DNA from 3 places in the Ruegeria sp. G7 genome. Region 2 is predicted to be linked to each of the others. Evidence: riboswitches for the same ligand, from Rfam matches in the RefSeq annotation. Region 2 holds a riboswitch; each other region holds the start of a gene.
What was found. Region 2 has a riboswitch for cobalamin ahead of ACR3EN_RS00645 (DUF1636 family protein). Riboswitches for the same ligand answer to the same signal wherever they lie in the genome.
Positions count from the first base shown of each region.

Region 1: another riboswitch for cobalamin. It lies ahead of ACR3EN_RS17725 (DUF1636 family protein); the one in region 2 lies ahead of ACR3EN_RS00645 (DUF1636 family protein).
Region 3: another riboswitch for cobalamin. It lies ahead of ACR3EN_RS15300 (aromatic ring-hydroxylating oxygenase subunit alpha); the one in region 2 lies ahead of ACR3EN_RS00645 (DUF1636 family protein).

Region 1 is NZ_JBQFIL010000002.1:206,168-214,174, reverse strand. Features, by position in the region: gene ACR3EN_RS17760 (pyridoxal-phosphate-dependent aminotransferase family protein) at 1-1,022, opposite strand, end outside; gene ACR3EN_RS17755 (response regulator transcription factor) at 1,238-1,867, shown strand; gene ACR3EN_RS17750 (energy transducer TonB family protein) at 1,880-2,890, opposite strand; gene ACR3EN_RS17745 (ExbD/TolR family protein) at 2,887-3,264, opposite strand; gene ACR3EN_RS17740 (ExbD/TolR family protein) at 3,269-3,595, opposite strand; gene ACR3EN_RS17735 (MotA/TolQ/ExbB proton channel family protein) at 3,627-4,283, opposite strand; gene ACR3EN_RS17730 (hypothetical protein) at 4,280-4,714, opposite strand; cobalamin riboswitch at 4,876-5,079, shown strand; gene ACR3EN_RS17725 (DUF1636 family protein) at 5,185-5,538, shown strand; gene ACR3EN_RS17720 (ATP-binding cassette domain-containing protein) at 5,535-6,122, shown strand; gene ACR3EN_RS17715 (hypothetical protein) at 6,070-6,318, shown strand; gene ACR3EN_RS17710 (ABC transporter substrate-binding protein) at 6,335-7,282, shown strand; gene ACR3EN_RS17705 (FecCD family ABC transporter permease) at 7,284-8,007, shown strand, end outside.
Region 2 is NZ_JBQFIL010000001.1:126,977-134,983, forward strand. Features, by position in the region: gene recJ (single-stranded-DNA-specific exonuclease RecJ) at 1-883, shown strand, start outside; tRNA gene ACR3EN_RS00625 (tRNA-Glu) at 993-1,067, shown strand; tRNA gene ACR3EN_RS00630 (tRNA-Glu) at 1,089-1,163, shown strand; gene ACR3EN_RS00635 (DeoR/GlpR family DNA-binding transcription regulator) at 1,200-2,000, opposite strand; gene ACR3EN_RS00640 (NAD(P)-dependent oxidoreductase) at 2,114-3,070, opposite strand; cobalamin riboswitch at 3,216-3,418, shown strand; gene ACR3EN_RS00645 (DUF1636 family protein) at 3,501-3,881, shown strand; gene cobW (cobalamin biosynthesis protein CobW) at 3,878-4,933, shown strand; gene cobN (cobaltochelatase subunit CobN) at 4,937-8,007, shown strand, end outside.
Region 3 is NZ_JBQFIL010000001.1:3,039,559-3,047,565, reverse strand. Features, by position in the region: gene ACR3EN_RS15345 (MFS transporter) at 1-582, opposite strand, end outside; gene ACR3EN_RS15340 (DNA-3-methyladenine glycosylase family protein) at 681-1,313, shown strand; gene ACR3EN_RS15335 (alpha/beta hydrolase) at 1,310-1,975, shown strand; gene ACR3EN_RS15330 (VOC family protein) at 1,992-2,417, opposite strand; gene ACR3EN_RS15325 (pseudouridine synthase) at 2,449-3,054, opposite strand; gene ACR3EN_RS15320 (HNH endonuclease) at 3,265-3,852, shown strand; gene ACR3EN_RS15315 (disulfide bond formation protein B) at 3,856-4,317, opposite strand; gene ACR3EN_RS15310 (YqaA family protein) at 4,314-4,892, opposite strand; tRNA gene ACR3EN_RS15305 (tRNA-Leu) at 5,155-5,238, opposite strand; cobalamin riboswitch at 5,589-5,792, shown strand; gene ACR3EN_RS15300 (aromatic ring-hydroxylating oxygenase subunit alpha) at 5,906-7,132, shown strand; gene ACR3EN_RS15295 (FAD-binding oxidoreductase) at 7,137-8,007, shown strand, end outside.

The DNA.
Region 1 (8,007 bases), on a different contig from region 2:
TCCATCTCGCGCCCTTCCAGCTCTGCTGGCAAGTTCAGCACCACAAGGCTGGGCATGTCCGAGGTGACCTCGCAGCCCATGGCGGTGACGGCATCGCGCAGAACAGTCTCATGCGTGCGGTAGGAATGTGCGCGTTTGGCCAGCCCTTCCTGCAGGGTCAGGCGCAGGGATTCATGGAAAGCGGCGACGGCGTAGCCGGAATGGGTGCGATGATAGGTGCCCTTTTCTACATCCTGACCGTCAACGATACCCCAGTGGCGGGCCTCGAAGATGGGGTTGTGGACGTAGGTATAAGCGCCCGAGGTTTTCAGCGCGTCGATATAGGCGTCAGTAAAGCTAACAGGCGCGTAGGTCAGCGGCAGGCAGCACAGGCCTTTCTGCGGGCACGAGGCCCAACCGGCGACGCCCGGGAAGTCATCGATACGGAAATCCGCGACACCCAGCGACGATACTGCGTCGATCAGGCCCATCGCGCCATGACGTTCGCATGCATCCGAAAAGCCCTGAATGTCGTTCACGCGGCCCGAGCCGGTTTCCCAATGCGCCATGAAGGCCCATTTGGGTTTGTGCCGCGCCAAAACCTCATCAACCATCTCGCCAGTAACCGGCTGGCCATGAGGCACTTCGATCACAGTCACGCTGGCGGCTTGCGGGTCCAGCGGACTCGCGGCGTGCTCAGCGGGCGTTGCTGCCTTGATCCGCAGGGTCAGCGCGTCGATGCCCGAGAAGGTGCCGTTGGTGAACGCCACAACGCTGTCACCGGGCATCACGGCTGAGAACATGGTATCCAGCCCGCTCCAGCCGGTACCCGCAACCGCGAAGGTATAGGTATTGGCGGTGCCCCAGATCTGACGCAGCATATGCTTGCATTCGATCATGCCGCGCAGAACGTCGTCCTGCATGTGATCGGCAACGCCAGCGCTGGTGAAGGCCTGCAGAACGCGGGCGTCGGTATTGCCCGGCCCGGGGCCTGCGGCCAGTGTCTCGGGGATTTCGAGCGTGGGGTAGATTTGATAAGTCATGTAATCCTCCTCAGCGTCAGGGGCTCTGGCCCCGTCGGTCGCGTTGACGCAAAGGAAAACCGAAACTTGCGCCACCGCGCAACGTAACTTACTACTGCTTTGGGATATCTAATTGGGTGGTAAATAACCTACCCATATAGGTAAATATACGGATGTATACCAAAAATGTACCTACCCAAACGGATGGGACAGGGTGGAAAACAGGCAGGAAAACAATGGCCAACACATCTCAGCGTCCGGTCGATGTCATGCTCGCGAACAACAACCCGCTCGTGTTGTCGGCCATGTCCGAGATTTTTGAACGCGACCCGCGATTCTCTTTGGTTGCAACCTCGGCCACCGCCGAGGGATTTCTGGGCACGGTGATGCGGGTGCCGGTTCAGGTCGGGATCGTATCGTGGGAACTGCCTGCTTTGGGCGCAGCCAAATTGATCGAGGTCCTGCGCGAACAGGCCAACGCGCCGCGCTTTGTCGTCTATGGGGATGAGGCCGGAGATGTGCCGCGACAGGCGATGCAGGCCGGGGCCGCCGGGTTCGCGCCGCGTTCGGGTGAGGTTGAGGGTTTGCTGGAAACCTGCGTCGATGTGGCAAAAGGCAAGATGGTGTTTCCGTTCATCGACGTGCGCAAAATGCAACAGAACCCCCTGCAAACCTTGTCACGCAAGGAAGTTGCTATTCTTGAAGCGCTGGCCCGGGGCATGTCGAACCGCGAATTGTCGAAAGAGATGCAAATCTCAACCAATACGGTGAAGTTTCACCTGTCGAACATCTATGAAAAGCTGTCGATCAAGAACCGGGCGCAGGCGATCGCATATTATTATTCGTCAAAGGCCGAGAACGGCTGACCGGGCTGGCGCTTAGCCATTCTGATAATAGAAGGACAGTTTGCGGCTGACACCGCCCGGTGGGGGCGGGAACGGGGCGGCCCGGCGAATTTGCTCTCGGGCGGCGCGGTCGATCTGGTTCGAGCCCGAACTGTCGGTGATTTCGACCCATGCAAGCGAGCCATCGGGGTCGATCTGGAAGAAGACACGCGCGAAGCCCCGGACCGGGACAAACACAGCAGGCGTTCGGTTCAGATGCACCAGCACCTGACCAGCATAGTTCGTCGTATTTGAATTGCCCGGTCCGCGCCCGCCTGACTGACGCTCTTGATCGCCTCGGGTGAAGGCATCGGTCCCCTGACGCTGAAACGTCTGCAAGGGAGATTCGATCAATTGTTGTGGAAAGCGCAATTGGGCGAACTGGTCGTTGCTGTCGGTCGCCCCATCCGGGGCATCGGTCGGTTTGCGGTCCGGCAGGCGTGGGCGGACGGATTCCGTCACGGCCTGCTCTGACACTGCGATGTCTGCGTCTTCCGCGGGCTCGATGGCTTCGATCACGGCGGGCGCTGGCGTCTCGGCCTCGACAGGGTCGGCTTCCGCAACCGGTTCCCCTTGCGGGATTTCGGCCGTTTCATCGACCGAGGTCGGCTCTACCGTCTCGGTATCGGCGCGTGCTGGGTCGTCGCTATCGGACGGGTCGGCGGGCTCTGCGTCCTGCGGCTCGACCACGTCAGGCTGAACCCTTTCGGCCTCACCAAAATCGGGGGAGAAGACCCGTTGCGGATCGTCCGAGGCTACCAGAGCTTCGCTGGTCGGGATCTCTGCCTCTTGCGGCTCCGGGGTCTCGGCGGCTTCGGGTTCTTCCGGGTCGGTCGGCGTCTCTGCCAGATCTTCGAAACTGTTACTCAGGTCCACCGCGTCGCTATTGCCCTGTGTGGATGGCGCATCCGCGACGGGCGCTGCGGTCATGCTCAAGCCAAAGATATGCAGGATCAGCGACAACAGAATGGCCAATACGGCAACTATGACCGACCCGCGGATCATTGCAGCGTCCGCTTTGTTACAAGAAACACGGATGGCGCGCCATTGCGGCGCAGCAGGCCGGTGACTTCGATCAGGCGCGCGCCGGGTGCTTCGCGATCCGGGACGATCCGGACCGGGCCTTCAATGTGATTGGCCATGAATGTTTCTGCGTCAGTTGGCACGCCACGGAAGCTGAGCGTGCCATCCTTGTGCAGCACCAGCGCGTCGGGCGGCTCACGCCCGTCCAGTTCGGTTGTGTCTACAAGATCCAGATCGGGGTCCAGCGGTGGTGCTATGGTCCCTGCGATCAGAAAGAAGATCAGCATCAGGAACACGACATTGATCAGGGCAATGGTCGAGTCGCGCTTGCGGCGGGGGGTGGACGGTTGGATCATCCGCTCACTCCAGCACCAACACGCTGAGCCCGTCGCGTCCGCGCAGACGGACCAGCAAATCCGCAAGGCGCTGTGCGGTCACGTCGTCGTCAAGGCTGACAAGAAGCTGCCCGGTCTCGACCTGCGTCACGAGATCGTCCAGCGTGGTTGATGTCCCGTTCAATACCAGACGGTCGGCTCCGAGCTGCAGAAAAGTCCGCTCTGACGGTTCGCTGGTTTGCGCGTTGCCTCCGATTGAGCTCGTTAGTTCAATCTCGCCGAATTTCGAAAAGGTCGAGGTGAGCATGAAGAAGAGCAACAGCAAGAATATTACATCGATGAGCGGTGTCATCGACAACGTGCGCCTGACAAATGGCGCCCGGTTACGCATGTTCCGGCACGGCGGATAAGGTTTCTTCTTCGGTGGCCAACTGTCCGGGCACCAGCACGGTGCGCAGCGCCTTGTCGGCGAAGACGCGCTCGCGTGCCGTCCGGCTTTCGAACCAGGACAGTATCATCGACGTCGGCATGGCAACCGCAAGCCCTACCGCAGTGGTGATCAGCGCCACCCAGATGCCGCCTGCCAGCAGGGATGGATCAACCGAACTGCCGGCCTGCTGCAAGCTTTGGAACGCTTCGATCATCCCCAGAACCGTGCCGAAAAGCCCCAGTAGGGGCGCAAGCTGGGCGACCGTATCGAGCAGCCGAAAGCCGCGCTCCAACCCGGCCAAGGCCAGACCGGCCTCGGCGTCAAGGCGATCATCCAGTCCGGGCAAGTCCGGCGCATCCATGGCGGCGCCAACCAACGGGGCCAGATAGCTGTGGCTTTTGGCTAGACGGGCCCGGGCTGTCTGATGATCACCTGCATCCCATGCGTTCAGCGCCTGCGTGAGAACGCGATGCCGCCCAACACCGGTCACCGTGAATTGCCACAGCTTGTAAAGCGTCACAGCCAGCGCCAGCACGGACATGACGATCAGAATGGCCACAACCGGCCCTCCGAGGGCTACGATCTGGCGCAGGGCCTCAAGTGCATTCATCCTAAGAGCTCCACATCGATCCGGCTGGTCAGGTTCAACTCTGTTGCACAGATATCGCTTTCCGAGCCGCTGACAACGCAGCTGTTTGCGCCATTGATCAGGACACGACGGATCGAGGTGCAATCGAGATCAGGCAGGCTGAACTGACGCACCCGCGGCCGGTCGCGCGGCAGGTCGCGAAAGTCAAACAGCGACAGCGTGACCACGCCGCCGGACTTGTCGAAAATGACGGTTTCGAACGCAGCTTTCTCGATTTCGCTTTCGGTTTGATTGTGCACAACAAAGGTCAGACGGCAGGCGCCGTTCACCTCCTGCACCGTATTCAACTCGAGCGATAAGGGCGCGGCGCGCTCATCAGCAGCTTGCGCAAGGGTCGGAACGGGTGACGCGATGGCGATGGCTGCGGCCAGAGCGAGGCGGGAAAAAGGCATGGGCTGGCTCCTGATTGGATGGAAACCCTGTCCTGCGCATCATGCAGGGGTTGATCCCTCTTATCCAATCCAGCTGGGACACGAAAGGGCGGGCAAGGGGATTGTGCGCGTTCGACCGCTCACGCCCGGTAACTTTCATATTGACCCATCCATTGTTCTAAGGCACTGAGTCCTGCGATGGTTCCCAAGGCTATGGCCGCGGGATGAAAAGGGAATACGGTGCGGCCCGCTTCGGTCAAACCCGTAACTGCCCCCGCAACTGTAAGCGGCGAGCAAAGCCAAGCAACCACTGGCCTTTTCGGCCGGGAAGGATGGCCAAGCCGAGACCCGCGAGTCAGGAGACCTGCCATCAGATGTTCAACCAACCCGGGACGGGGCGTCCTGGAAGGAGGCTTTGATGGCACGTCTGACACGTGTTGACATATTTGGCACCTTCCCGATGCATCTGGGCAGAGGCAGAGGGCGCGTGTGTGAAGACTCCTGATCATTTTGTGCTGATCTGCGCCACCTGTTCCGGCGCGCAGACCTTGTCGGCAATACAAGAGTCCCTTGCACCCCGATTGCCCGAGGGCTTTGCGATCCGCGGCGTTGATTGCATGGCCGGGTGTGCGCACCCGACGACTGTGGGCTTTCAGGCTGTAGGCAAGGCGCAATATCTGTTTGGTGATATCCAGACCCCGGCCGAGATTGACGCATTGGCCGAGTTTGCCCTTCAGTACCAACAAAGCGCGAATGGCTGGACCAAAGCGACCGAGCGGCCCGGTGCACTATCCGCTAAGACCCTATCGCGGATGCCGCCGATTGGTCAGCAGGTACCGCTATGACACCCCAGCCGTTCCTTGTTGCCTCGAACCTCGAATACTATGCGCTAAATGGCGATGTGCTGCTGCAGAATGTCAGTTTTGAGCTGACCGAAGGCTCGATTCTGGCGATTGCTGGCCCGAACGGCGCGGGTAAAACCACCTTGCTCAATCTGCTTTGCGGTGCCGAAGGGCTGTCTCTGGGCGATGTTCAGATCAATGGGCGAAGCCTCAAGCAGTTCTCAGCCAACGAACGGGCGCGTGTTATCGCCGTGGTCGGCCAGCAAGAGATGCCAGATGGGCGTCTGTCGCTTCGCGATTACGTGGCTCTGGGCCAGATACCGATCCTTACCGACCGCTCCGCACGTGCGCACCAGCAAGAGCTGGACCGGATTCTGAATCTGACTGGCCTCGCGCCTCTTGCGCAAAAGCGGATGGCGCAGCTTTCCGGTGGTGAGCGACAGCGGGCTCACATCGCGCGCGCTGGCCCAGAACCCGTCGCTTCTGTTTCTGGACGAGCCGACGAACCATCTGGACCCCGATGCGAAAGGGCGCATGCTGTCTCTGGTTGCGGATCTGGGGATTACGGTGGTCATGATCGTGCATGATCTGGTCATGATCCCCGAATTCGCGACCCATGTCGCGTTGATGAAATCCACGCGGCTGACGGGATTTGGCCCGGTTGATGAGGTGCTGACCGGAGAGCGGGTACGCGAAACCTTTGGTGTCGACTATCTGTGTTTTCACCACGAAGGGCGCGTCATTCCGGTACTGGACATCCGAAGAACAACAGTTCCCACTTAAACTCAGGAGATTATTCGTGAAACCAATCTGGCCCGCGGTGTTTATTGCTGCCATGGCAAGCGGCGCTGCCGCGCAAGGGATAACCGTCGACAATTGCGGCGAACCGCTGGTCTTTGATGCGCCCCCCGAGCGTCTGGTTGTGCATGACATGAACATGACCGACATGGCTTTCGCCCTGGGTTTGCAGGACAGGATCGTCGGCCTGACCGGCATCACCGGCTGGTACAAGACAAGCCCCGAGTTCGATAAATTACGCGGCGACATCCCCGAGCTTGCACCGAAATACCCGACCGTCGAGACCCTTGTAGCGGTCGAGCCGGATTTGTATTTCGCGGGTTGGTATTATGGCATGAAGCCCGGCGGTGATGTCACGCCTGACACGCTGGAACCGTTCGGGATCAAGACCATGATCCTGACCGAAAGCTGCGTGCATCTGGATAAAGACCGCCCCGAAGCCAGCATGAACCTGCTGTTCGACGACGTCCTGCGACTTGGCAAGGTCATGCAGGTCGAAGACAAAGCCGAGGCACTGGTTTCTGGCTGGAAAGATGAGCTCTCGTCGATCAAAGCCAAGACTGCCGATCTGGCCAAGCCGCGTGTCTTCCTGCTGGATGGTCCGGCGGATGCTCCGTTTACGGCGGGTAAATTCGCGATCCCCGACGCGATGATTGCGGCGGCAGGCGGTCAGAATGTCACCCATGACATGGACACGAGCTGGGGTCGTACCTCGTGGGAGACGGTTGCCGCTTCGAACCCCGAATTCCTTGTGCTGCTCGACTATCAGACCGGCAATGGCGCGGCGGATACCTTCAAATTCCTGCAGGAACATCCGGTGATGTCGCAAACCGACGCGGTCAAGGACCAGCGCTGGATTGGTCTTCGCTATGAGGAGCTGACCCCCGGACCCGCTAATATCGCGGCAATTTCGAAAATGGCCGAGGCCATGCATCCAGGCCTCAACTGATATGGGCCGATTGGGCCTCACGCTGTTGCTGGGGGCGGTCGTTCTGACCGCCCTTTTGCTGGTGTCGACCATCTATGGCACGACTTCGATTCCGGTCTCCGAAACGGTCGAGGCTGTGCTGCTTGGCACCGGGTTGGTGGGTGGCGAGATGTCTCCGATGCACCGCATCGTCTTTGACCTGCGCCTGCCACGCGCCTTGTTTGCGGCAGTGATTGGTGCAGGGCTTGGGATAGTTGGCGTGGTACTGCAAACGACAACGCGCAACGATCTGGCCGACCCCTTCCTGTTTGGTCTGTCCTCGGGCGCGGCAGCAGGCGCGGTATTCGTGATTACCGTTACCGGAGATATTCTGGGGTTCTGGACGTTGCCGCTCGCCGCGTTCTGCGGCGGTCTTGTCGCCTCGGGGATCGTTTTGGCGCTGGTGCATGGGTTGAAAACCAGTGCACCAGAAAAGCTGATTTTGGCGGGGCTTGCGGTATCCTTTCTGTTTTCGGCCATCACCAATTACCTGATCTTTGCCGGCGACAACCGGGCCGCGCATTCGGTGATCTTCTGGATGCTCGGTGGGCTGGGCCTGGCCCGATGGGAAACCTTCCCATTGGTGTGTGTGGGCCTGCTTTTGATCTTAAGCTATTCGCTTTATCGCAGCCGTTGGCTTGATGCATTGCTGACTGGAGATCTGACAGCAAGCACTCTGGGTGTCCCGGTGCAGGGTCTGCGATTCA
Region 2 (8,007 bases):
TCTGGGGTTCCTGCTGGGACCGCGCGTGAATGCAGGCGGGCGCATTGGTCAGGCCGATCTGGGCGCGCGGCTGTTGAGCACCGACTCGGCGACCGAGGCCGAAGCTTTGTCCGAGCGGCTGGACGCGCTAAACGCGGAGCGGCGAGAGATCGAGAACACGGTGCGCGCAGCCGCGCTAGCGCAGGCCGAAGACCGTGGGCTGGACGCGCCACTTGTCTGGGCCGCAGGCGATGGTTGGCATCCGGGCGTCGTGGGCATCGTTGCCTCACGCTTGAAAGAGACCGCAAACCGCCCCGCCATCGTGATCGGGTTTGATGGGGATGAGGGCAAGGGCTCGGGCCGTTCGGTCTCGGGTGTTGATCTGGGTGCCTCGATCCAGCGTCTGGCGGCCGAGGGGCTGCTGGTCAAGGGCGGCGGTCACAAGATGGCGGCGGGACTCACCGTAATGCGTGATCAATTGGAGCCCGCGATGGCGCGGCTATCGGAACTGCTTGCCAAACAGGGTGCAGGGCAAAGCGGCCCCGCCGATCTGAAACTGGACGGCGCTCTGATGTCGGGGGCCGCGACGGTTCACCTGATCGAACAGATCGAAAAGGCGGGTCCCTTCGGAGCCGGAGCCCCTGCCCCCCGCTATGCCCTGCCCGATCTGCAGGTGCGCTTTGCCAAACGCGTGGGCGAGACCCATCTGAAACTCTCGCTGTCGGATGGCATGTCCGGCGGGCTGGACGCCATCGCATTTGGGGCCTTCGATGGCCCGCTGGGGGATCGTTTGTCCAATCACGGCGGGGCGCGTTTCCATTTTGCGGGCCGGCTTGAGGTGAATTCCTGGGGCGGTCGGCAGAGCGTGCAGCTGCGGTTGGAGGATGCCGCAGAGGCCGTCTGATACCCGTTTCAAAGCCCTGCGGAGGCGGCCAAAAAAGTTGCGCAGCCTTGCGTTTTTCGTCTTGCGGGGGGGGAAGGTAAACCGTAAAAGGCCCTCCACAAGCCAGCGTGGCCCGTTCGTCTATCGGTTAGGACGCCAGGTTTTCAACCTGGAAAGAGGGGTTCGATTCCCCTACGGGCTGCCATTTTGCTTGTTTGAACCAAATGGCCCGTTCGTCTATCGGTTAGGACGCCAGGTTTTCAACCTGGAAAGAGGGGTTCGATTCCCCTACGGGCTGCCATTTTTCCAAAGATCAGCCTCAACGAACACACCCACGTCAGCCTGCGGCCTGCACCCCGCTTGCAACCGCGATCTGGACCTCAATACCCCATTGATTCAATGCGTTGGCGACGTCTCCGCCGGGTGCCTGATCGGTGACAAGCTGATCGATCATGCGCGGTTCGGGACCAACGTATGGCGCGGTTTCACCAAACTTGAAATGCGCCGCCGCCACCAGCAGCCGATCCGCATTCCCCGCCACAACGCTTGCCAGATCAGCCTCGACCGAGCTGTGGTACAGGAACCCCCGCCGCGCCGAGATCGCATCGATGCTGAGCACGGCCACATCGAAGGCATAGCGCTGCACCTGCCGATGCGTGACATGGCCGAAAGCGCCGCGCTCATCGCTTTGCAGTTCGCCACCCAGCAGGTGCACACGGTTGCCCGGCGTCCCGGCAAGCGTCTGCCCGACCCCGATCGAGTTGGTCACGACGGTGAGATTGCCAGACTGACGCAACTCCTCGGCGACGTAGGCGGTGGTAGATCCGACATCCAGAAACACGGTCATACCGTCCCGGATCAGGCCCGCCACATGCCCGGCAATCAATCGCTTTTCCTCGGAATGCTGCGCAATGCGGTGGAAGAAGCTGGGATCGCCTTGTGTGCCTGCCAGATAGGCACCACCATGCACCCGTTCGACGGCCCCCGAAGACGCCAGCGACTTGATCGTGCGCCGCACGGTCTCCTCGGACACGCCGAGCGTCTTGGCCAGTTCCGAGTTCCGGGCCGTGCCGCCAAGACGTCTGAGGACATCAAGCAGCTCCAGCTCACGATGGGTGTGCGGGGTGCGGGTTTTCACTGGACGCTCCGTATTTCCCAAATTCGCCCAGACAAAGGCACAAAAACCACTCGGCAATCAACCCGAAACACGTGCTGCAGCCCGCAGACCGGTCGCGCCTGATGCAAACGTGTCTATGATACCCTGCGGTTCTGGGGGACGACCTCATAGCCCGGTTCTTCGGGTTCATCGTCCTGCATCTCGGGCGGGAAGCCCGGGGCCTGAATTTCAAGCCCCGTCGCGTCCTCAAGCCGTTTGATGATATTCGGCGACAGCTCGCGCTCGCCATAGCGCGCGATCCCGTCTTCGAAAATCTTGATCATCAACGGGTTGATCTCAAGCGGCACTCCGGCGCGGTCGGCGACCTCCTGAAACAGGCCGATATCCTTTCTCACCAGATCCATGGTGAACGAAATATCGCGCGAGCCGTTCAGGATGACCTGACTTTCCGTCTCATGCACAAAGGATGTCCCCGAGGAAATCTTGATCGCCTCATAGGTGGTGCCAAGGTCCATCCCGGCGGCCTTTGCGGTCACCAAAGCCTCGGCGCAGGTGATCAGGTTGGCAGTGGCCAGATAATTGGTCAGCACTTTCAGCACCGACGCCGAGCCCAGTTCGCCCGTATGCAGGATGCGTCGCCCCATGGTCGTCAGGAAGGGAAGGATACGCTCGAACGTCTCGCGATCACAGCCCGCGAAGATCGAGATATTGCCCGTCGCGGCCCGATGGCAGCCGCCTGAAACCGGGCAATCCACCGCAGCCCCGCCCCGCTCGATCACCATCGCGCCAAGGCGTTTGACCTCGGCTTCGTCGGTGGTCGACATTTCCATCCAGATTTTGCCGGGAGTGACCTCGGGCAGCATCTCTTGCATCACCGCATCCGAGGCGGCGGGCGACGGCAGGCAGGTGATCACCGCATCGCAATCGCGCATCAGTTGGGCCGGGCTTTCAGCCGCTTTGGCCCACTGCGTGACAAACGCGGCCACCAGATCGGGGTTCAGATCATGCACCGTCAGATCAATCCCGTTGCGCAGCAGCGATCCTGACAGCTTGCCCCCCACATTGCCCAGCCCGATAAACCCTACTTTCATGCGCCGCATCCTCCTGTTCGCGTTTTGCAAACCATGCCAGCATGTCGGCCCAACCGGATCATGCCGCCCAGCGACCCGGACAGGTCGCTTTTTACCCGCGTGATCACGGATCAGCGTGTTGCGCTTGACAAGCGGGGCAACCCTGCCGCATGTCCCTTTCGTTGGTGTCTGCGACAGCAGATGAAAAGGGAATGCGTCAGCGGATCATCCGTCAAACGCAGCCGCCCCCGCGACCGTGACCGGAGAGGGTGCCCAAGCCACTGGCGAATGCCGGGAAGGCGGGACATCCGACAGAGGACGCCTCTGACATCCGCAAGCCGGGAGACCTGCCAGCGCCCGAAGATGAAACCGGACGGGGTGTTCCGGTGTCGGGTCAATGGACCCGCATGAAACCCCGTCCCCCACGAAGAGGATTTGGGGGATGAGAGACATGACCGAGACCGCTCCGGTCGAATTGCTGGTTTGTACCACCTGCCGTCGCGGGCTGCCCGTCGAGGACGATGCGCAACGCCCCGGCACCTTGTTGCACAAGGCTCTGGAACAGGCCGACCTGCCCGACGGGATCACCCTGAAAGCCGTCGAATGCCTGTCGAACTGTGACGAGGGTTGTTCCATCGTCCTGCGTGGCGGACCGGATCGTTGGACCTTCGTGTACGAACACCTGAACGAAACCGACCATGTCGACGTGATCGTTGACGGCGCCACCAAGTACCTCGCGACCGAGGACGGTCTGGTCAAATGGCGCGAACGCCCTGAACATTTCCGCAAAAACTGTGCGGCCCGCATTCCCCCGATTGGAGCCCTGAAATGAGCAATCTCGAAAAACTCCCCGTCACCGTGATCACCGGCTTTCTGGGTTCGGGGAAGACGACGCTGGTGCGCCATCTGATGCAGAACCCGCAGGGCAAGCGTCTGGCTGTTGTGGTCAACGAATTCGGAGATGTGGGCGTCGATGGCGACATCCTGAAATCCTGCGCCATCCCCGATTGCCCGGCGGAAAACATCATGGAACTGGCGAACGGTTGCATCTGCTGCACCGTGGCCGACGATTTCATCCCCACGATCGAGGCCCTGATGGCGCTGGAGCCGCGCCCCGATCACATCCTGATTGAAACCTCTGGCCTCGCCCTGCCCAAACCGCTGCTGAAAGCCTTCGACTGGCCCGATATCCGTTCGAAAATCACCGTCGATGGCGTGATCGCTCTGGCCGATGCCGAAGCCGTGGCCGCAGGTCGCTTCGCGCCCAATGTCGAGGCGGTGGACGCCCAGCGCATGGCCGATGACTCGATTGACCACGAAACGCCCCTGTCCGAAGTGTTCGAGGATCAGATTTCCTGCGCCGATATCATCCTGCTGACCAAGCCCGATCTGGCCGGTCCCGAAGGTGTCGCCAAGGCACGCGAGATTATCGCCGCCGAAGCCCCGCGCCCGTTGCCCGTGGTTGAGGTCGCCGAAGGTGCCGTTGACGTCCGCGTCGTGCTGGGTCTTGAAGCCGCCGCCGAGGATGACATGGACGCACGTCCCTCGCATCACGACGGCCACCACGATCATGAGCATGACGATTTCGAAAGCATCATCGTCGAGTTGCCGGAACAGTCTGACCCGCTGGATCTGGTTGCCAAGATCGAACGTCTGGCCAAGGAACTGAACATCCTGCGCGTCAAAGGCTATGCCGCCGTTCAGGGCAAACCGATGCGCCTGTTGGTACAGGCCGTGGGTGCGCGTGTACGTCATCAGTACGACCGTCCTTGGGAGCCCGGCGAAGACCGCCGCTCGCGCCTTGTGGTCATTGCCGAGCATGACGACATCAAGGAAGCCGAAATCCGCGACATCCTCGTGGGTGTGGCCGAGGCCGCCGAGTAAGCCATGCACGTCGTCTTCCGCGAAAGCCACGGGCTCGAAGAAACCGAGACCCCGACCGATCTGGGCCAGAGCCCGGCGGATCTGGTGGTGCTGTCCTTTTCCGACAGCGACCTCGGCGCTTTCGCGGCAGGCTGGCATCGTGGCGGCGGTCCCGATGGGCGCATGCCGACCCTGCGGCTGGCCAATCTGACGGCGCTGAAACACCCCCTGTCCGTCGACACCTATGTCGAACAGACATTGGAGGGCGCGAAGGGCATCCTGATCCGCCTGATCGGCGGGGTGCCCTATTGGGCCTACGGGCTGCAGCAGGTTCTGGCGCTTGCGCAGGCCAAAGGAATTGCCCTGGCCGTCCTGCCTGCCGATGGGCGCGAAGACACGCGGCTGGACGACTATTCCACCTTGCCTGTCTCGACCCTCCGCCGTTTGGCACATCTCTGCGACACAGGCGGTGAAGTCGCGGCACAAGCAGCGCTGGCGCAAATGGCGCTGGCGGCGGGTCTCTATGCCGGGCCGGTAATGGGGGCCAAAACGATCCCCGAATGCGGCGCCTGGTGCCCGGATCGCGGTGTGATCCCGGTGGACACAGCGTTCTCCGGCGATGCCAAACGCATCCTCGTGACGTTCTACCGCGCCTATCTGACCTCTGCCGACACCGCCCCGGTCGCAGCCTTGATACGCAGCCTGCGCGCGCGGGGGTATGAGGCCTTGGGCCTGTTCGCCCCCTCGTTGAAAGCGCCCGCAGCCGCCGATTGGCTACGCGAACAGGTCGTGGCGCTGACCCCCTCGGCGATCATCAACGCAACCTCCTTTTCGGGGAAAGGCGCGTCGGGCACATCCCCTCTGGACGCTGCCAATGTACCGGTGTTCCAGGTCGCCCTTGCCACTTCGCGCCGCAAAGCCTGGGCCGAGGCGGAACGCGGCCTGTCCCCCGCCGACCTTGCCATGCATGTGGTGCTGCCCGAGGTGGACGGGCGGATTTCGGCAGGCATTGCGTCCTTCAAGGAACCCGGCAAACGCGACCCGCATCTGGAATATTCCCGCTTTGCCCACCGGGCCGAACCCGAACGGATCGAGTCGATCATCGACCGCGTCACCGGCTGGCTGAATCTGGTGGACAGACCCAAAGCAGATCAGGTTCCGGCGCTGGTGCTGTCCACCTATCCCGGCAAAAACTGGCAGATGGCTCATGCGGTGGGTCTGGACGCACTGGCCTCGGCCGAGGCGATGCTGGCCGATCTGCAAGACGAAGGCTATGACACCGCGCCTGCTGAGCCGATTGCTGAGACGCTGCTGGATGCGCGGATTTCATGGCCTCTGGCGGATTATCTGACCGCGCTGGCCGAATTGCCTGAAAACCTGCACGCAGACCTGCAAACCGTCTGGGGCAACGCCGAAGATGACCCGGTATTCTCAGACGGCGCATTCCATTTCACCGCCCTGCGCCGTGGCAAGGCTCTGATCGCTCTGCAGCCGGAGCGCGGTACACCCGAGCTGCGCGATGACGACTACCACGACCTGTCTCGCACCCCGCGCCACAGCTATGTCGCGTTTTACCTGTGGCTGCGCAAAAGCCTTAAAGCCGATACGCTGATCCATATCGGCGCCCATGGCACGCTGGAATGGCTGCCGGGCAAATCGGTCGCTTTGTCCGCGGATTGCTGGCCCGAGGCTTTGATCCGCGACCTACCGGTGATCTACCCTTTCATCGTCAACGATCCCGGCGAAGCCGCGCAGGCCAAACGCCGGATCGGAGCCGTCACACTGGGCCATATCCCCCCCGCGTTGAAAGAAAGCGGTACGCCCGACCGGATGGTGCGTCTGGAATCGCTGCTGGATGAGTTCTCAAACGCCGATGGGCTCGACCCCAAGCGCCGCGACCGGCTGCAAGAAGACATCCGTGACGAGGCGCAGGCCATTGGGCTGGAAAGCGATCTGGGGCTAGATCAGGCCACCTGCACCGCCGAGGCGATCACCCGCATCGACCGCTTCGTCTGTGACATCAAGGAAAGCCAGTTCGGCGACGGGCTGCACATCTTTGGTCGCGTCCCCGAAGTGGCTGGCAATTTCGACCCCGCGCCGTCGGCCCATGCCGAAAGGCAGGGTCTTATCGACGCGCTGGCCGGAAAACGGATCGAGGCTGGTCCATCCGGCTCTCCTTATCGCGGGCGTTCGGACGTGCTGCCGACAGGGCGAAACCTCTACACCACCGACCCGCGCTCGGTCCCGACCCGCGCGGCCTATACCCAAGGCGTGAAACTGGCCGAGGAACTGGTGCGGCGGCATTTGCAGGAGGAAGGCGACTATCCCAAAGGTCTGATCGTCGATCTCTGGGGCTCGGCCACCATGCGCACCGCGGGGGAAGAGTTTGCCATGGCGCTGCACCTGCTGGGCGTGAAACCGGTCTGGGACAAGGGCTCCGAGCGGGTTTCGGGCATCGAGGTACTGCCGATCACCGACCTTAGCCGCCCGCGTCTGGACGTGACTCTGCGGGTCTCGGGCCTGTTCCGCGACGTATTCCCGACGCTCTCGACGCTCTATGGTCAAGCCATTCGCGCCCTGTCCGCTCGGGATGAGGCCCCGGACTGGAACCCCTATGCCGGTCAGGAACCGGCGGCCCGCGTCTATGGCCCGGCCCCCGGCAGCTATGGTCTGAACATGACCCACCTGTCCGAAACCTATACCGACGAGGCGCGGGCACAGGCGGGTGAAGCATGGCTCAACGCGAGTTCCTTTGCGCTGGAAGGCGAGCATATCGCGCAGGACAAAGACGGCATCACCCAGCGCGTCGCCAATGCCGACAGCTTTGTCCACCTGCAGGACCTGACCGAGACCGACCTATTGCTGGCCAATGACTATGCCACGCATGAGGCCGGGTTCGCTGCCGCCAAGAAGATCACCGGCGGAACCGCGCAGCTTTACCACTTGGACAATACCAACCCCGAAAACCCACGCGCCCGCACTTTGCCCGAAGAGATCAGCCGCGTCGTCCATGCCCGCGCCGCCAATCCCGGCTGGATCGCCGGGATGCAGCGGCATGGCTTCCGAGGGGCTGCCGAGATCGCCGCGACGCTGGA
Region 3 (8,007 bases), 2.9 Mb from region 2:
GTCGAGAAAGAAGAACAGCGCCGAGCCGAAGACGTTGATCGCGATGACGGCCAGATAAGTGCCCAGAAACGGAATCACATAGGCCTGCGAGGTCAGCTTGACGATCTGCGGGCCAATGATCGCTGCCGCCAGCCCTCCGGCCATGACGTAGGATATGGCTTTGGGCCGAAATGCGTCAGATGCGGTGTCGGCAGCGGCAAAGCGATAGAAGCCATGCGCGCTCATGTAGATGCCGGTCAGGAAGCTGCCGACAAGGAACAACGGGAACGAACCCAGATACAGGCCATAAGCGCCGATTACCCCACCCGCAGCACCCGCGGTTGAGCCGACAAGAAACCCCGCGCGCCTCCCCCAGCGCTGCATGATGGCAGAGATCGGCGTCGCCGCCATCATCGAGCCCAGAACGATCAGCGAGATCGGCAATGTGGCTAGACAGGCGTTGCTGGCCAGCGATTGCCCGGCCAGCCCGCCGACGATGAACATCATCGGCATCTGCGCGCCCAGCACGGCCTGCGCCGCCACAAGTACGGCGACGTTGCGCTTGGCCTGGCTGTCGTCCGGGGTGGCTGCGGTCATCGTCATGGGCAAATGGTTATCGGCGATTGCGATGTGGCACAAGCGGGTTGCATATGCGGCACATCCGCCTAACGTGCAGGCAAGGATCACTTATCGGAGAGCGCATGTCCGTTGGACGCATCATCGAAACACCGGACTGCGTGACCGAAGGGGCCGAGTGGCTGGCCGGGGCCTGCCCGCGGATGGCTTATGCGATGGACCAGACCGGGCCGCTGCCGCTTCGGCGCAAGCCGGATGGGTTTGCCCAGCTTCTCAGCGCGATCGTCAGCCAGCAGGTCAGTGTGGCGTCGGCCAATGCGATCTGGAAGCGGTTGCGGGATGCCAAACTGACCGGCCCGCGCAAGATCATGTGGGCGACGGATGACGATTTGCGCGCGGTTGGGCTCAGCCGTCAGAAAATCCGCTATGCCCGTGCGCTGGCCGAGGCGCGGATCGATTACAAGGCGCTGCGCGATGCACCGGATGATCAGGTGGTGGCGATCCTGACCGAGGTGCCGGGCATCGGTGTCTGGACCGCCGAGATTTATGCGATGTTCTCGCTGGGTCGCGCCGATGTGATTGCGCCGGGCGATCTGGCCCTGCAAGAGGCGGCGCGCATCCTTTATGACTTGCCGAAAAGACCAACCGACAAAGAATTACGCCAGATGGCCGAAGCGTGGTCGCCCTGGCGATCCGTTGCGGCGCGGGTGTTGTGGGCCTATTACCGGGTCGCCAAAGACAGAGAAGGGATCAGATGACACGGGTTTTGAATGCGCTGAGGAAAGAGCCGGTCTCGGGGGATACACGCTCGGTCGTGGTGTTTGTGCATGGCTATGGTGCGAACGGTGCCGACCTGCTGGGTCTGGCTGATCCGCTGGGGGAACACCTGCCGGATACGCTGTTCGTGGCCCCCGATGCGCCCGAGCAGATTGCCGGCATGCCCAACGGTTTTCAGTGGTTCCCGATCCCGTGGATCGATGGCTCGTCCGAGGAAGAGGCCCGGCGCGGGATGGAAATGGCGGTTGAGGATTTCAACGCCTTTCTGGACGCGCTGATGGTGGATGAGGATGTTCTGCCCGAGCAGGTCGTTCTGTTTGGCTTCAGCCAAGGCACCATGATGAGCCTGCACGTCGCCCCGCGTCGTGAAGACCCGGTGGCCGGGATCGTCGCCTTCTCGGGACGACTGCTGGAGCCGGATTTGCTGCCGGATGAGGTGGTCAGCCGGATGCCCGTTCTGCTGGTGCATGGCGACGCCGACGATGTTGTGCCGCCGCAATCGCTGCCCGAAGCAGCCGAAGCCTTGCAGAGTGCCGGGTTCAAAGAGGTCTATGCCCATGTCATGAAGGGCACGGGCCATGGCATTGCTCCGGATGGTCTGAGCGTTGCTTTGGCGTTCATGCGCGACAAGCTGAGCCTCTGAGCTTAGTCGTGGGGTCTTAGCCCCACAGATGCGCCTCGGCGAATTCAATCGAATTTCCTGCAGGGTCGCGGACGTAAAGTGAGCGGGCCCCGTTGGGCCAGTCGAACTCGGTATCCAGCGGAACGTTCCAGTCCAGCAGGTGCTTGCGCATTACGGCGATGTCATCGCGGCTGAGTACAAGGCAGACATGGCCCGGTCCGCGTGCGCCATGCGGCGGGACGGGCAGGTCGGGGTTGCCGGGTGGTTTCTCGGTCTCATCGGCGTTGAACAGCAGCAGAACCGACCCACCGACCCGATAGAACACATGGCGATCGGTCACGCGCTGGATTTTCTCAAGGCCCAGTATCTGGCCATAGAAGTCTTCGGCCGCGTCCAGATCATCGACATAAAGCGCGGCTTCCAGAATGGCCGATGGGGCCGGGATGTCTGGTGTCACCTTCATCCCTTAAGCCTATCACATCGCGCGGTTTTTGTCACCGACGCAGGCGGCGGTCGCGTTTGCGCTGTGGTGCCACGCTCAGGGTGGGCATGGGCAGGCTGTCCCACTGTCCGGGCGCAAGCCCGTCGAGCGACCAGTCTCCGATGCGGGCGCGGATCAGACGCAGGGTCGGGTGGCCGACGGCTGCCGTCATCCGGCGTACCTGACGGTTGCGACCCTCGCGGAGTGTCAGTTCAAGCCAGCAGTCCGGCACGGTCTGGCGCACCCGGATCGGTGGGGTACGCGGCCAGAGGTCCTCGGGTTCGTCAATCAGGCGCGCCTTGGCGGGCCGGGTCAGGCCGTCTTTCAGTTCGACGCCCTGGCGCAGCGCAGTCAGCGCCGCCGCATCGGGAAGCCCTTCGACCTGAACCCAATAAGTCTTGGTCATTTTGTGCTTGGGGTCGGATATCTGCGCCTGCAGACGCCCCTGATCGGTCAATAGCATCAGCCCCTCGCTGTCGCGATCCAGACGACCGGCAGGATAGACGCCGGGCAGGTCGATGAAATCCGACAGCGTGCTGCGGGGCGAGTCCGCATTGGCGCGGTCCGTGAACTGCGGCAGCACGTCATAGGGTTTGTTGAAACGAATGAACCAGGACATGCCCCGCCATAGCGTCCGCGCCACATCAGCGCAACCTGTGGATAAGTGTCACTTATCTGTTACGGATTCGGCATAACGAATACCCGAGATGTTGTGTGAACTCGGCACTTGTCAGAGATTTAACACGAGATATAGTCAGCGTAAGGCCGGGGCGGGTGTTCCCCGCTCTGATGTCACAAACGGGCAGAGCAGAGCGAGGAGCGATTCAATATGGACGGAGACTTCAGGGCCGAATTTGTCAGGGAAACCGGTGCGCTCAAGCATCATCCGGCATTGGTTTTGAACGCCGATTACCGGCCGTTGTCCTATTATCCCTTGTCCTTGTGGCCCTGGCAGGAGGCAATAAAGGCGGCTTGGCTGGACAGGGTCGATATCGTTGCCGAATACGACGAAGTTGTCCGAAGCCCCAGTACCGAGATCCGAATACCCTCGGTCGTTGTTCTGAAAGACTATGTAAAACCCAGAAAGCGCGTGGCCTTCACGCGCTTTAATTTATTTTTGCGGGACGAATTCAAATGTCAGTACTGCGGCAGTCGCGAAAATCTGACCTTTGACCATGTGGTGCCGCGTGCGGCAGGCGGGGTTACAAGCTGGCAGAACGTGGTTGCGGCTTGCAGCCCGTGTAACCTGCGCAAGGGATCGAAATCCTTGCGTCAGGCCAGAATGTCGCTGAACAAGCCACCGCGTCAGCCCGATGCCGAGGCATTGCGTAACATTGGCCGCAAATTCCCGCCCAATCATCTGCACGAAAGCTGGATCGATTTCTTGTACTGGGACGCGGAACTGGATCAGCAGTAGCGCCTAGCGCGCCCGCCATGCGGCGAGCCAGATCAGAACCAATACGCTAGAGAGCACGCCATTCCAGCCAGCCATGGACACCCCCAGCATTTCCCACGCGATATCGTCACAACGCACCAGCGGGGCGGACATGATCTGATCCAGTAATTCTTCGGCGCTCAGCCCGCCGATGGGGCCGGATGTGCAGGTCGTGGGCCCCTCCCACCAGCCTTTTTCGACGCCGGCATGAAAAAAGCCGATCCCGGCGGTGGTCGCCGCAGCAAGCGCCCCGAGCAAGGGCAGGGCGCGGGCCCCGGGCCACGCCAGCGCCAATACGCCCAGGATCACCGCCGCGCCATGCGGATAGCGTTGCCAGATGCACATTGTGCAAGGTGCCAGCCCGCCGAGATACTGAAATGCCCAGGCCCCCAAAAGCAGGGCGGCCGACCCGGAAGCTGCCAGTAAGATCAGGGCGTTTCGTGTCATAGGTATCTCACCACCAGAAACCCGCCAAATAGCAGGATGATGAACAGGGTGAACATCAGGCCCAGACGTTTTTCGATGAAGTCCCGGATCGGTTCGCCAAATTTCCAAAGCAGCCCGGCGACCAAGAAGAACCGCAGCGCGCGGGCCAGGATTGATGTTGCAATGAAGGTACCCAGCGGCATCCCGGTCCATCCGGACATGATTGTGATGACTTTGTAGGGAAATGGCGTAACGCCGGCCGCAAGCACGGCCCAAAAGCCGAAGTCATTAAAGCGCGTGTTGAATTCTTCCATCGCATGCGCTTTGCCCATTGCTTCCAATACGGGTTGGCCAAGGCTCTCGTAGAAAAACGCGCCGATTGCATAGCCCAAAATCCCACCCAATACCGAGGCCACCAGCGCGACGGATGCGATCAGCCACGCCCGCGATGGTCGTGCAAGGATCATCGGGATCATCAGAACATCGGGCGGGATCGGAAAAAATGAGCTTTCAATAAAGGCAACAACGGCCAGCGCCCAAAGCGCATGGGGGTGCTCGGCCAGACGAATGGTCCAGTCATAAAGTGATCGCAACATATGATACAAATATCCCGGCAAGTGTTGCGCCAAGCCAAACCATGCGCATGTCGAGGGGTCAACCTCTGTGGTCGCCTCATTTCGCGCGATAGCGGTTTTTCACTTGATACCGCCGCATGATCACACCCACGCGGTGTTTGCGGCGCGCCCGGGAGCATGCGCCCGGTATGGCGCATTTCGGGCAAACGGGGTGATGGGCAAAGCCGCAGTGTTACGCGACAGACCAGTTTGTGGAAACGATGCGTGTTGTCGTGGAGATGAATGGTGCCCTTCCCCGGATTCGAACCGGGACGCCGTGAGGCAAAGCATTTTGAATGCTTCGTGTCTACCGTTCCACCAGAAGGGCCCTTGAGTTCTCGTTTAGGCGACCTGCCGGGGGTCGTCAACAGGGTGATCGCCGCTAAATGTGTCGATGCGATTTCGTCCACCGATAAGACGGTGCGTTCGATGATCGATCCCGCCGCTAAGCGGCACCATTCGAAAGGCGCAGTGTTGGTTCCGCCGCCGAGAGACAAGCTTGACCTCGCGCGGCCCCGATTAAAGCGCAGGGTTTTTGCGCTTGCATGATGACGATCTGACCCATTGAAGAACAAAAACAAACCGAGGACAGCCTCGCTCTTGCGGCAGCGAATTCAGGGCGGTGTCTGTTTTGGAACGGGAAATGTCGCAAGCCTTTCAGCGGTGATGCGGTGTAAATTTATCTTGCCGCTACGAGGTGCCGCTGTTTGATTCTCGGACAGCGGAGAATTGGGAAGCCGGTGCAAATCCGGCACTGCCCCCGCAACGGTAACGAAGGTCGGGTTCGGCGATCAACCACTGGGACGAGGATCCCGGGAAGGTGCCGAAACCGGGCGCGAGCCCCTTCGAAGTCCGGAAACCAGCCTCGTGGATATGTCAAACCGCGGGTGGCGGTGGGGGCGCTGTTGCCGGGCGTGATCCTCGTACGCTTCCGGGCGGGCCTCCTGTTGCCATCTGCCCAAGCAGTGCCGCGGCGTGCGGCAGGAGAGCCATAAGTGAGCAGTATTCAAAGCCTGTTGGCGCGCCGGAACCCGGCCTATGCGCTTGAGCAGCCATTCTATACCGATCCCGCTATTTTTCAGGCTGATCTGGAAGCCATCCACTATCGCGAATGGCTGTTTGCCATACCGGCCTGCGAATTGGTGAAGTCGGGTGATTACGTCACCTATACCATCGGTGCATATCGCGTGATCATCGTGCGCGGCACAGACAACCAGATTCGTGCATTTCACAACACCTGCCGGCATCGGGGCTCGATCATCTGCAAGGCCGCAAAGGGGAACGCGCCCAAGCTGGTCTGCCCGTATCACCAATGGACCTATGAACTGGACGGATCGCTTCTGTGGGCGCGCGATATGGGGCCTGATTTCGACCCCAAGCAGCACGGTCTGAAGTCCGTGCATTGCCGTGAATTGGCGGGGCTTGTTTATATCTGTCTTGCGGAGGACGCGCCTGATTTCAACGCCTTTGCCGATGTGGCGCGGCCTTATCTTGAACCGCATGATCTTGGCAACGCCAAGGTGGCCTATGAAAGCTCGATCATCGAGAACGGGAACTGGAAGCTGGTCTGGGAGAACAACCGAGAATGTTATCACTGCGGTGGTAATCATCCTGCGCTTTGCCGCACTTATCCTGACGATCCCAGCGTGACCGGCATCGGCGAAGGCGGTGAAACGCCTGCACATCTGCAGGCACATTTCGACCGGTGCGAGGCCGCCGGGGTGCCGTCGAACTTTCATCTGAGCACCGATGGCCAGTTTCGGGTGGCGCGGATGCCGCTGAAAGAGGGGGCCGAAAGCTATACCATGGATGGCAAGGCAGCTGTGCGGCGCTGGCTGGGCCGGGTTCCGTTTGCCGATGCCGGAGCGTTGCTACAGTTTCATTACCCGACGACGTGGAATCACTTCCTGCCGGATCATTCGATCGTCTTCCGCGTCACCCCCGTCAGCGCGACCGAATCCGAGGTCACTACAAAATGGCTGGTTCACAAAGATGCCGTGGAAGGGCTGGATTACGACATCAAGCGGCTGACCGAGGTCTGGATCGCCACCAATGATGAAGATCGTCGCGTGGTCGAGGACAATCAGCAGGGCATCAACAGCCCGGCCTATGTACCTGGCCCGTATTCGGACACTCAGGAATCGGGCGTGCTGCAGTTCACCGACTGGTACTGCAGGACCCTGTCAGCACGTCTGAGCCCCGAAACCATCGCTGCGGAGTGACGCCATGAATGATCTTAGCCCAATGGCCACGCTCTGGCAGGATGATGAGACGCTGGAATGCGTCTCGGTGGTACCCGAAATGCCGAACACAGCCAGCTTTACCTTTCGGGCCCCCTCGGGCGCGATGTTCGCTTATCAACCCGGCCAGTTTCTGACGCTTGAGATTCCCGCTCCGGGTCAACCGGGCGGTGTCGTGCATCGGACCTACACGATCTCGTCCTCGCCATCGCGGCCCCGATCGATCACCATCACGGCGAAGGCGCAGCCCGACAGTATCGGCACGCGCTGGATGCTGGACAATCTGCAGCCGGGGATGCGGCTGCGCGCGATCGGGCCTGCGGGTCTGTTCACCAATGCCCAAAGCACGGCGCGCAAGTTTCTGTTCATCTCGGCCGGATCGGGTATCACGCCGATGATGTCGATGACGACTTGCATGTGGGATGAAGGGCGCGATCTGGACGTTGTGTTCATCAACTGCGCCAAGCGCCCGTCCGAGATTATCTTTCGCCAACGGTTGGAGCAGATGGCCAGCCGAACCCACGGTCTGGATCTGAAATTCGTCGTCGAAGAAGCGGACGAATACCGCCCCTGGACCGGGTATCAAGGCCAGTTCAACCAGCTGATGCTGGGCTTGATGGCCCCCGATTATCTTGAGCGCGAAGTCTATTGCTGCGGCCCGGAACCTTTCATGCAGGCCGTGCGTGACGCGCTGGTGGGTCTGGGTTTCGACATGGACAACTATCATCAGGAAAGCTTTGGTGCCCCGATCGAGACCGAGGCCGATCAGCCTGCGCTGGATGATGTTGTCCCCGACGACGACAGCAGTGCCGAGATCGTGTTCGCCGCCTCGGGCGTGACGGCCAAAGTGGCCGAAA